3 regions of the Bradyrhizobium sp. Ash2021 genome follow, and region 1 is predicted to be linked to each of the others. Evidence: predicted binding sites of a transcription regulator. Region 1 holds the regulator's gene; each other region holds the start of a gene.
What was found. The regulator PhoB, encoded in region 1, activates phosphate uptake and scavenging genes when phosphate is short. The targets are predictions, from matches to a motif close to TGTCATNNANCTGTCAT.
Positions count from the first base shown of each region.

Region 2: a site for PhoB is predicted at 1,337-1,353, ahead of NL528_RS07510 (DUF2278 family protein). Genes of this name have one in related genera too.
Region 3: a site for PhoB is predicted at 1,884-1,900, ahead of NL528_RS19945 (DUF47 domain-containing protein). Genes of this name have one in related genera too.

Region 1 covers NZ_CP100604.1:910,835-914,109, reverse strand. Annotated here, with positions in the region: gene NL528_RS04250 (aspartate aminotransferase family protein) at 1-164, opposite strand, end outside; gene NL528_RS04245 (GcrA family cell cycle regulator) at 644-1,153, shown strand; gene phoB (phosphate regulon transcriptional regulator PhoB) at 1,211-1,912, opposite strand; gene phoU (phosphate signaling complex protein PhoU) at 1,973-2,689, opposite strand; gene pstB (phosphate ABC transporter ATP-binding protein PstB) at 2,701-3,275, opposite strand, start outside.
Region 2 covers NZ_CP100604.1:1,565,797-1,569,071, forward strand. Annotated here, with positions in the region: gene htpG (molecular chaperone HtpG) at 1-604, shown strand, start outside; gene NL528_RS07510 (DUF2278 family protein) at 620-1,282, opposite strand; gene NL528_RS07515 (DUF3095 domain-containing protein) at 1,469-2,617, shown strand; gene NL528_RS07520 (DUF2147 domain-containing protein) at 2,628-3,071, opposite strand; gene NL528_RS07525 (MATE family efflux transporter) at 3,140-3,275, opposite strand, start outside.
Region 3 covers NZ_CP100604.1:4,216,158-4,219,432, forward strand. Annotated here, with positions in the region: gene NL528_RS19935 (branched-chain amino acid ABC transporter permease) at 1-817, shown strand, start outside; gene NL528_RS19940 (branched-chain amino acid ABC transporter permease) at 819-1,787, shown strand; gene NL528_RS19945 (DUF47 domain-containing protein) at 1,941-2,585, shown strand; gene NL528_RS19950 (anion permease) at 2,597-3,275, shown strand, end outside.

The DNA of each region.
Region 1 (3,275 bases):
AGATGCGGATGGCAATGACCGAGCGCATTCACCGCGACGCCGGAGGTGAAGTCGAGATAGCGCTCGCCATTGGTTGCGATCAGCCACGCGCCTTCGCCGCGCTCGAAGCCAAGATCGACCCTGGCGAAGACGGGAAGCAGATGCGACGTGGCGCTCTTGGTCATGGCAATCACTGATGGTTATGAGACAGTCACGATGCCTGCCGGGGCGCGGCAGCAGCCCGTCTTCCGAAAACAAAACGTGCCGCCTTTTTCGGGCGGCACGTGGCAAACATTCTATGCTGGCGGCGGTAACTGTCAACACGCCACGAGACGTGCCTTCCTGCACTGCAAGAAAAGCGCAATCCGTAACATTCCGGGGCGGTGGAAAAACACGATTGCAATGCTTAAGTGTGGGAACATGTGGACGCACCGACGGGGACTCTTGCGCCAGAGTCCCGCCATATTGTAGCGTCTGAGCCGTCGGGTACGACATCTCGTGCGGCGGATCTGATCCTCTGAAGTCCGGTGTTCTGCGTACACGCTCGGGCGCGCTTTCTGCGCCCGGCGAGGGCTAAGGGATTCTGCCCGCAGGGATATTTGAGACGATTGGCATCGCCAGCGCTGCCCCAGATTGGCCGGCGCGACGCGAAGGGAAGAATGCGATGACAGTATTGACCTGGTCCGACGATCGCGTCGAGCAACTGAAAAAACTTTGGGAGTCCGGCCTTTCGGCCAGCCAGATCGCCGCGGAACTCGGAAATGTGACGCGAAATGCGGTGATCGGCAAAGTGCACCGGCTGGGGCTTTCCGGCCGCGCCAAGAGCCCCTCCTCGGCCGCCCCGCGGCAGCGCAAGGCCCGCCCAGCCCAGCAGATGATGCGGGTTTCGCGGCCGGTGTCGCGCGGCAACACCGCGCTGGCCCATGCCTTTGACGTGGAGATGGAGCCCGATCCGGTCACCTACGACAATGTGGTGCCGATGAGCCAGCGGCTGTCGCTGCTCGAGCTCAACGAGGCCACCTGCCACTGGCCGATCGGCGATCCCTCGAGCAACGACTTCTTCTTCTGCGGCGGCAAGGCGCTCGCCAGCCTGCCCTATTGCGCGCACCACTCGCGCGTCGCCTATCAGCCGGCTTCCGATCGCCGCCGCCCGGCGCCGAAGCCGACCAGGTAAGGCACGCGCACTCTCCGGTGTCGTCCCCGCGAAGGCGGGGACGACAGTGGAGTGTTTTCACTCCACCTTCGCAAATCGATCGTCCAGCGCGTAGCCGGCGCCGCGGACGGTGCGGATCGGGTCCTGCTCGCGGCCGGGGTTGAGCAGTTTGCGCAGGCGGCCGATATGCACGTCGACGGTGCGCTCGTCGATATAGATGTCGCGGCCCCAGACGCTATCGAGCAGCTGCTCGCGGCTGAAGACACGGCCGGGATGCTCCAGGAAGAACTCCAGCAGGCGATACTCGGTCGGGCCGAGATCGATCGGACGGCCCGAGCGCGCGACCCGGCGCTTCTCGCGATCGAGTTCGATGTCGCCATAGGTCAGCACGGTGGCGAGCCGCTCCGGGCTCGCCCGCCGCAACAGGCCTTTCACACGCGCCAGCAGTTCCGGCACCGAAAAGGGTTTTACGATGTAATCGTCGGCGCCGGTCGCCAACCCCCGCACCCGCTCGCTTTCCTCACCGCGCGCGGTCAGCATGATGATCGGCAGCTGCTTGGTCTCGGGCCGCGCGCGCAGGCGGCGGCACAGCTCGATGCCGGACAGTCCCGGCAGCATCCAGTCGAGCACGATCAGATCGGGCACGCGCTCCTTCAGCCGTGTGTCGGCGTCGTCACCACGGCCGACGGTTTCGACGTCGTAGCCTTCGGCATCGAGGTTGTAGCGCAGCAGCGTCGTCAGCGCTTCCTCGTCTTCGACCACCAGAATGCGGGCGCTCATCAGTGTAAGCCTCTCTTCGTCTTATTTTGCCGCGTTTTCTTCACGCGAAACGCTACGTCTCTAGTTCCCGGGTACCGTCGTGGCGAACGTCGTCATGTCGCCCTTCGGACGCTTGTCCATGATCTGCTGGCCCTCGATCATGTAGAACACGGTTTCGGCGATATTGGTGGCGTGGTCGCCGATCCGTTCGATGTTCTTGGCGCAGAACATCAGGTGAATACAGAACGAGATGTTGCGCGGATCTTCCATCATGTAGGTCAGGAGCTCGCGGAACAGCGAGGTGCAGATGGCGTCGACTTCCTCGTCGCCCTTCCACACCGCCATCGCCGCCGGCAGGTCGTGCGCCGCATAGGCATCGAGCACCGACTTGACCTGCGACTGCACCAGGTCGGTCATGTGCTCGAGGCCGCGGATCAGTTTCAGCGGATGAAAATCGTTCTCCAGCGCCGCGACCCGCTTGCCCATGTTCTTGGCGAGGTCGCCGATCCGCTCCAGATCGGTGGCCACCCGCATCGCGCCGACGATTTCGCGCAGATCGATCGCCATCGGCTGGCGCCGCGCGATCGTCAGCACCGCGCGCTCCTCGATCATGTGCTGCAGATTGTCGATTTCGGCATCGGCGGCGACCACGCGCTTGCCGAGCGCGATATCGCGGCGCACCAGCGCATCGACGGATTCGGTGATCATGCGTTCGGTGAGGCCGCCCATCTCGGCGACCAGCCGGGTCAATTCCTGCAGATCGCTGTCGAACGCCTTGGCGGTATGTTCAGAAGCCATGTGTTATCTCCTCAACCGAACCGGCCGGTGATGTAGTCTTGGGTGCGTCGATCGCTCGGCGAGGTGAAAATCTTGTTGGTGTCGTCGAACTCGATCAACTCACCAAGGTACATGAAGGCGGTCTTGTCCGAGACGCGCGCCGCCTGCTGCATATTATGGGTAACGATGGCGATGGTGTAGTCCTCCGCCAGTTCCTGGATCAATTCCTCCACCTTGGCGGTCGAGATCGGGTCCAGCGCCGAGCAGGGCTCGTCGAACAGGATCACCTCGGGCCGCACCGCCACGGTGCGGGCGATGCACAGCCGCTGCTGCTGGCCGCCGGAGAGCGATAGGCCCGAGGCGTTCAGCTTGTCCTTGACCTCATTCCACAGCGCGCCGCCACGCAACGCCTTTTCGACCCGGCCGTCCATCTCGGATTTGGAGATCTTCTCATAGAGGCGGATACCGAAGGCGATGTTCTCATAGATCGTCATCGGAAACGGCGTCGGCTTCTGGAACACCATGCCGACCCGGGCCCGCAGCAGGTTGAGATCGAGCTTGGGGTCGAGGATGTTGGTCTGGTCGAGCATCAATTGACCGGTCGCAC
Region 2 (3,275 bases), 650 kb from region 1:
GATCTATTATCTTACCGGCGACAGCATCGAGCGGCTGAAGTCGAACCCGAAGCTGGAATCCGCCAGAGCGCGCGGCATCGAGGTGCTGCTGCTGACTGATCCGGTCGACGCGTTCTGGACCTCGGCGCCGCTGGATTTCGGCGGCAAGCCGCTGAAGTCGCTGAGCCAGGGCGATGTCGATTTCGGCCTGATCCCGCTGCTCGAGGAGAAGGCCGACGACAAGAAGGAGGACTCCGCCGCCGACGAGGCCGCGACCATCGCCGTCATCAAGGATACGCTCGGCGATCGCGTCTCCGACGTGCGGGCATCGCAGCGGTTGACGTCGAGCGCGTCATGTCTGGTCGCCGGCGGTGACGGGCGCGATCGCATGCTGGAGCGGCTGCTGGCGCAGCAGAACAAAGGCTCGGTCACAAAGCCAATCCTCGAGATCAACATGCGCCATCCGCTGGTCGCGGCGATTTCCGGCGCAAAGGACGCGGCCGCGGATCTGTCGTTGCTGCTGCTGGAGCAGGCGCAAATCCTCGACGGCGATTTGCCGGACGACCCGGCGGCGTTCGCGGGCCGGCTCAATCAGCTGGTGCTGCGCGGGCTGGCGAAGGGATAGGGCAGGCGAGCGACTTCAAATCGTAGCACCACCCGGCAGGGGATTGCCGAGGTCGTCGGTCGGCACCAGCTGCTGGTTGAACGCGGAGAAGTACGCCGCCCACTCCGGATTGCCGACATTGACCAGCACCGCGCCGTCCTGCCAGACGTCGTTGTGGTCGTTGGAATCATTGCCCGGGCGATGGATGAAGCTCTGGGTCGATCCCTGATTGAGGTGGACGTCGTGCAGGCCGTCGCCTTCGCTGTAAAAGCGGCCGAAGATATAGACGTCGAGATTTTCCTGATGCGCTTTCGACAGCAGGCGCTTCAGCGAGCCCGCGGGTTCGGCGGTGTCGGAACCGTCCATCACGTCGCTGTCGCGCCATTTGCCGGTATTGGCAAGCAGGTCGCTGCGCAGGAAGTCGAGCGCGGGAAGTGCGGCCTGGCCGGTCAGATCGTGCGAGCCGGCAGCGGCGGCCTCCAGCGTCTGGATCAGCGGGTGGCGGAAATCGAACGCGAGCTTGTATTTGAGCAGATCGTCGGCGTCGTTGGTGCCGACATTGACGGCGACGTCCCAGGTGGCGCCATCGACCTGCAGATTGCAGTGCAGGTGATACTGGGTTTCGTGCCCGTGACGCGACGGCTGCATGATTGGCTCCGAAGTCACCTTGGTCTTGACGTATCCATAGGCAAGGGTCATGGCGGCACTCCTTCCGATTGCCTGATTGTCGGGAATATAAATACAACCCAGGATGTGACGGGTTGGTGAAGTAGGACACAGTTGCGGCGCGGGAGTTCGGATTTCATCCGGCCGCCGTGCGAACCGAATGCCAAATCCGGCCGTATCTGCTACACGGCTTCGAGCACGGGATAAGTCTGGATCACGATGACCGACGGCAGCGACACCTTCTACGGCGGCATTCCGGTCTTTCGCGGCTTTGGCAGCCTGATGGACCCGGCGCTGTATTCGCCGTTGCCGGACGACTGGAGCATCGGCGTCGCCGACATCGTGGAATCGACCAAGGCGATCGCGGCGCAGCGCTACAAGGCGGTCAACATGGCCGGCGCCTCCGTCATCGCCGCCGTCACCAATGCGCTTGACGGCCGCGAATTTCCCTTCGTGTTCGGCGGCGATGGCGCGAGCTTTGCGGTGTCGCCCGGCGATCTCGAACGCGCGCGCGAGGCGCTGGCGGCGACCGCGACCTGGGTCGAAGAAAGTCTCGACCTCGTGATGCGGGTGGCGCTGGTGCCGGTCGCGGCGGTCCGGGCAAACGGGTTGGATGTCCGCGTCGCCCGGTTCGGACCATCGCCCAATCTGTCCTATGCGATGTTTTCCGGCGGCGGTCTTGGCTGGGCAGATGCGGCGATGAAGCGCGGCGAGTTCGCGGTTCAGCCCGCGTCTCCGGGCACGCAGCCCGATCTCAGCGGGCTTTCGTGCCGGTTCGAGGAAATTCCTTCCGCGCGTGGTCTCATCCTCTCGGTGCTGGTGGTGCCGGCGCAAGGCGCCGATCCGCGCGCCTTCCGCAAGGTGATCGAGGACGTCATCGCGCTCTCCGAGCGCAGCCCCGACGCGGGACGTCCGGTGCCGCCGGGCGGTCCGCCGCTGCGATGGCCGCCGCAGGGTGTGGAATACGAGGCGCGTGCTGCGCGAGGCGGCTCGCTATTGAAGCGCCGCGGCGTGGTGCTTGCCGTTACCCTGTGGGCCTATGTCGTCATGCGCTTCGGCATCAAGGTCGGCAACTTCGTGCCGAAAACCTACGTGCAGCAGGTGGTGGAGAATTCCGACTTCCGCAAATATGACGACGGGTTGCGGATGATCCTCGACTGCACGCCGGAACTCGAGCGTGCGCTGACGCAGATTCTGGTGGCGGCAGCCTCAAGCGGGATCGTGCGCTATGGCCTGCACCGGCAGGACGCCGCGATGATGACCTGCTTCACGCCGTCGGTGATGCGCAGCGACCACATCCACTTCATCGACGGCGCGCGCGGCGGCTATGCCTCGGCGGCGACCGCGCTGAAGGCGACGCCTGCTTGAGAATCCGGTCTTAGCGTCCCGCCCGCGTCCAGTTTTCGCCGCCGCACAGTGCGCCGACGCAGCCTTCGACCCTGAGCGTGTCCTGACCCGTCACCGAGACGTTGCTGGCATAAGTGCTGCCGTCGTCGGCGTTGTAGATCTGGCCGGACCATTTGCCGGGCGCGGTGGCGCGCATGCCGCCGAACAGCGGAAGCCCGATCATCGGGCGCTGCCTCAGGGCCGGATTGGGGTTCTTGTCATCGACCTGAGGTTTGCCGGTGGCGGGATCGGTCGGCTCGCGCAGCCAGACCACGACGCCGCAAATCCCGGCGCCGCATTTGTTGACGCGCACTTTGGCATCGCCGGCTTGCGTCAGCCAGAGGCCGGACGGATCGCCGGCAGTCTGCGCGCGCGCGGGCAATGCGCCCGGCAACGCCAGTAACATTGCAACGAAAAATGCGAATCTGCAGGCCATCAGTCATCCTCGAGAAGCAGGCCTGAATAGCAACAAATGGAATTTGTGCAATGCCAAACAAACTGGGGCTATTTGCCCCAGTCTGTGACCTTGATTGCCAGCACTGTGCCGAGCCCGTACACCACCATCGCGGCGCCGACGAGCGCAAACAAGGTCCAGGCCGGCGCACCCGACGCCACCAGCCCCCAGCCGCCCACGCCCACC
Region 3 (3,275 bases), 3.3 Mb from region 1:
CGTGATCTTCGGCATGCTCAACATCATCAATTTCGCCCATGGTGCGGTCTACATGATGGGCGCTTTCGTCGCGTATTTCCTGCTCAACAATGCGTACCTCAGCATCGGCTACTGGCCGGCGCTGATTATCGCGCCGATCGTCGTGGGTATCTTCGGGATGATCCTCGAGCGAACCATGCTGCAATGGCTGGCCGGCCTCGATCATCTCTACGGCTTGCTGCTGACATTCGGGCTGGCGCTGATCATTCAGGGCGTGTTCCAGAATTATTTCGGCTCATCCGGTCTGCCCTATGCGATCCCCGACTATCCAACGATCGGAGGATTTCACGGATTGCAGGGCGGCATGAATCTCGGCTTCATGTTCCTGCCGATCTATCGCGGCTGGGTGGTGATCTTCTCGCTCGTGGTCTGCATCGGGACCTGGTACCTGATCGAGCGCACCCGGCTCGGCGCCTATCTGCGCGCCGCCACCGAAAACCCGACGCTGGTGCGCGCCTTCGGCATCAACGTGCCCCGGATGATCACGCTGACCTACGGGCTCGGCGTCGGGCTCGCCGCGCTCGCCGGCGTGTTGTCGGCGCCGATCAACCAGGTCCGGCCGCTGATGGGCGAAAATTTGATCATCGTGGTGTTCGCGGTGGTGGTGATCGGCGGGATGGGCTCGATCATGGGATCGATCGTGACCGGCTTTGCGCTCGGCGTGATCGAGGGACTGACGAAATATTTCTATCCCGAGGCTTCCAACACCGTGGTCTTCGTGTTCATGGTCCTGGTGTTGCTGGTGAAGCCAACGGGACTGACCGGACGGGCGGCCTGACATGACAGCGATGACCGACGATACGATTCGGGTTCCTCCGCGTGCGATGCGCGACGAGATCATCGCGTTCTGCGCGATGGCGGGGCTGCTGGCGATCGTGCCTTTGACCGGAATCTATCCGTTCTTTGTGATGCAGGCGCTGTGCTTTGCGCTATTGGCCTGCGCCTTCAATCTCCTGATCGGCTATGGCGGACTGTTGTCGTTCGGCCACGCGATGTTCTTGGGGACGGCGGGCTACGTCACGGCCCATGCCCTGAAAGTCTGGGCGGTGCCGCCCGAGATCGGTATTCTCGCCGGTACCGGCGCCGCGGCCGCGCTCGCCGTGATCACCGGCCTTGTCGCTATTCGCCGGCAGGGGATCTACTTCGCGATGATCACGCTGGCGTTGTCGCAGCTGTTGTTTTTCGTGTACGTGCAGACGCCGTTCACCCATGGCGAGGACGGCATCCAGGGCGTTCCGCAGGGCTACCTGTTCGGAATTTTCAACCTCGCCAACTCGACGATCCTCTATTACGTCGTCCTAGCCGGATTCCTGTTTGGATTTCTGGTGATTTTCCGCACCATCAACTCGCCGTTCGGCGAAGTGCTGAAGGCGGTTCGTGAGAACGAGCCGCGCGCGATATCGCTGGGCTACAAGACCGAACAGTACAAGCTGCTCGCCTATATCCTGTCGGGAACGCTGGCGGGATTGGCCGGCTCGCTGAAGGTGTTTGTGGCGCAAAACGCGTCGTTGACCGACGTTGAAGTGGCGATGTCCGGGCAGATCGTGCTGATGACGCTGGTGGGTGGTCTCGGAACCGTATTCGGTCCGGTGGTCGGCGCCTTCGTGATCATCGCCATGCAGCAATATCTGGCCGGCTTCGGCCAGTGGGTGACGGTGATCCAGGGCTGTATTTTCGTCGCCTGCGTGCTGACGTTCCGCCGCGGCGTGATCGGCGAAATCGCGCATTATTTCCGGCGGTCGCTCTAAAGCGGCCGATTTCCGGAACCGTTTTACGGCCCCACAAAGCGGTGGATGACCGGTTTCAGGGGGCCTGCCGTGGCGCGCTTTCCCTGCGAATGGTCTATGACAGTTTTGTGACGGGTCGTCGGATGCGGCCATTACGGAACGATGGACAAGCCCATGCTGCGCTGGTTTCGTGCCTTTTTGCCCAAAGAGGAACGCTTTTTCGACCTGTTTGCCCGGCATGCCCAGACATGCGTGCAGGGCGCGCAGGCGTTGCAGGAGATGCTGCGCGGCGGCGACGAAACGCCGGTGTTCTGCCAGCGCGTCAATCAGTTCGAAAACGACGCCGACAACATCACCCGCGAAGTGCTGACCGCGGTCCGCCGCACCTTCATCACCCCGTTCGATCGCGGCGACATCAAGAACCTGATCACGGCGATGGATGACGCCATCGACCAGATGCAGCAGACCGCGAAAGCGGTGGTGCTGTTCGAGGTGCGCACGTTCGAGCCGCCGATGCGCGAAATGGGGACGCTGCTGGTCGAGTGCGCCAATCTGGTCGGGCGCGCGCTGCCGCTGTTATCGGCGATCGGCGACAACGTCGCGATGCTGACGGCGATCACCGAGGAACTGACCAAGCTCGAAGGCCGGGTCGATGACCTCCACGACATCGGACTGAAGGAACTGTTCCTCAAGCATCGCAACGCCAACACGATGGATTTCATCGTCGGCGCCGAGATCTACGACCATCTGGAGAAAGTCGCCGACCGCTTCGACGACGTTGCCAACGAGATCAATTCGATCGTGATCGAACAGGTATAGGGCAGGGACGAGTGGACGCCGCGCTTGGTCTTCCCGTTCTGGTCGCATTGATCGCGGTCGCGCTGCTGTTCGATTTCCTCAACGGGCTGCACGACGCCGCCAATTCGATCGCCACGATCGTGTCGACCCGGGTGCTGCGTCCGCAATACGCCGTGATCTGGGCGGCCTTCTTCAACTTCGTGGCGTTCGCGGTGTTCGGGCTTAACGTCGCCAATACCATCGGCACCGGCATCATCGAACCGAGCGTGGTCGACGCCACCGTGATCTTCGCGGCCCTGGTCGGCGCCATCGTCTGGAACCTGATCACCTGGGCGCTGGGGATACCGTCGTCCAGTTCGCATGCGCTGATCGGCGGGCTGGTGGGTGGCGGTATGGCCAAGGCGGGATTGTCCGCCGCGGTTTGGAGCGGCCTCAGCAAGACGCTGCTCGCGATCGTGCTGTCGCCGCTGGTCGGATTTTTGCTGGCGCTGGTGCTGGTCGCGATCGTGTCGTGGCTGTCGGTACGCTCGACGCCGTTCGCGGTCGACCGCGCCTTCCGCATCCTGCAATTCGTCTCGGCCTCATTGTATTCGCTCGGCCATGGCGGCAACGACGCGCAGAAGACCATGGGCATCATCGCGGTGCTGCTCTACTCGCAAGGCCACCTCGGCAACCACTTTGAGATCCCGTTCTGGGTGGTCCTGGCGTGCC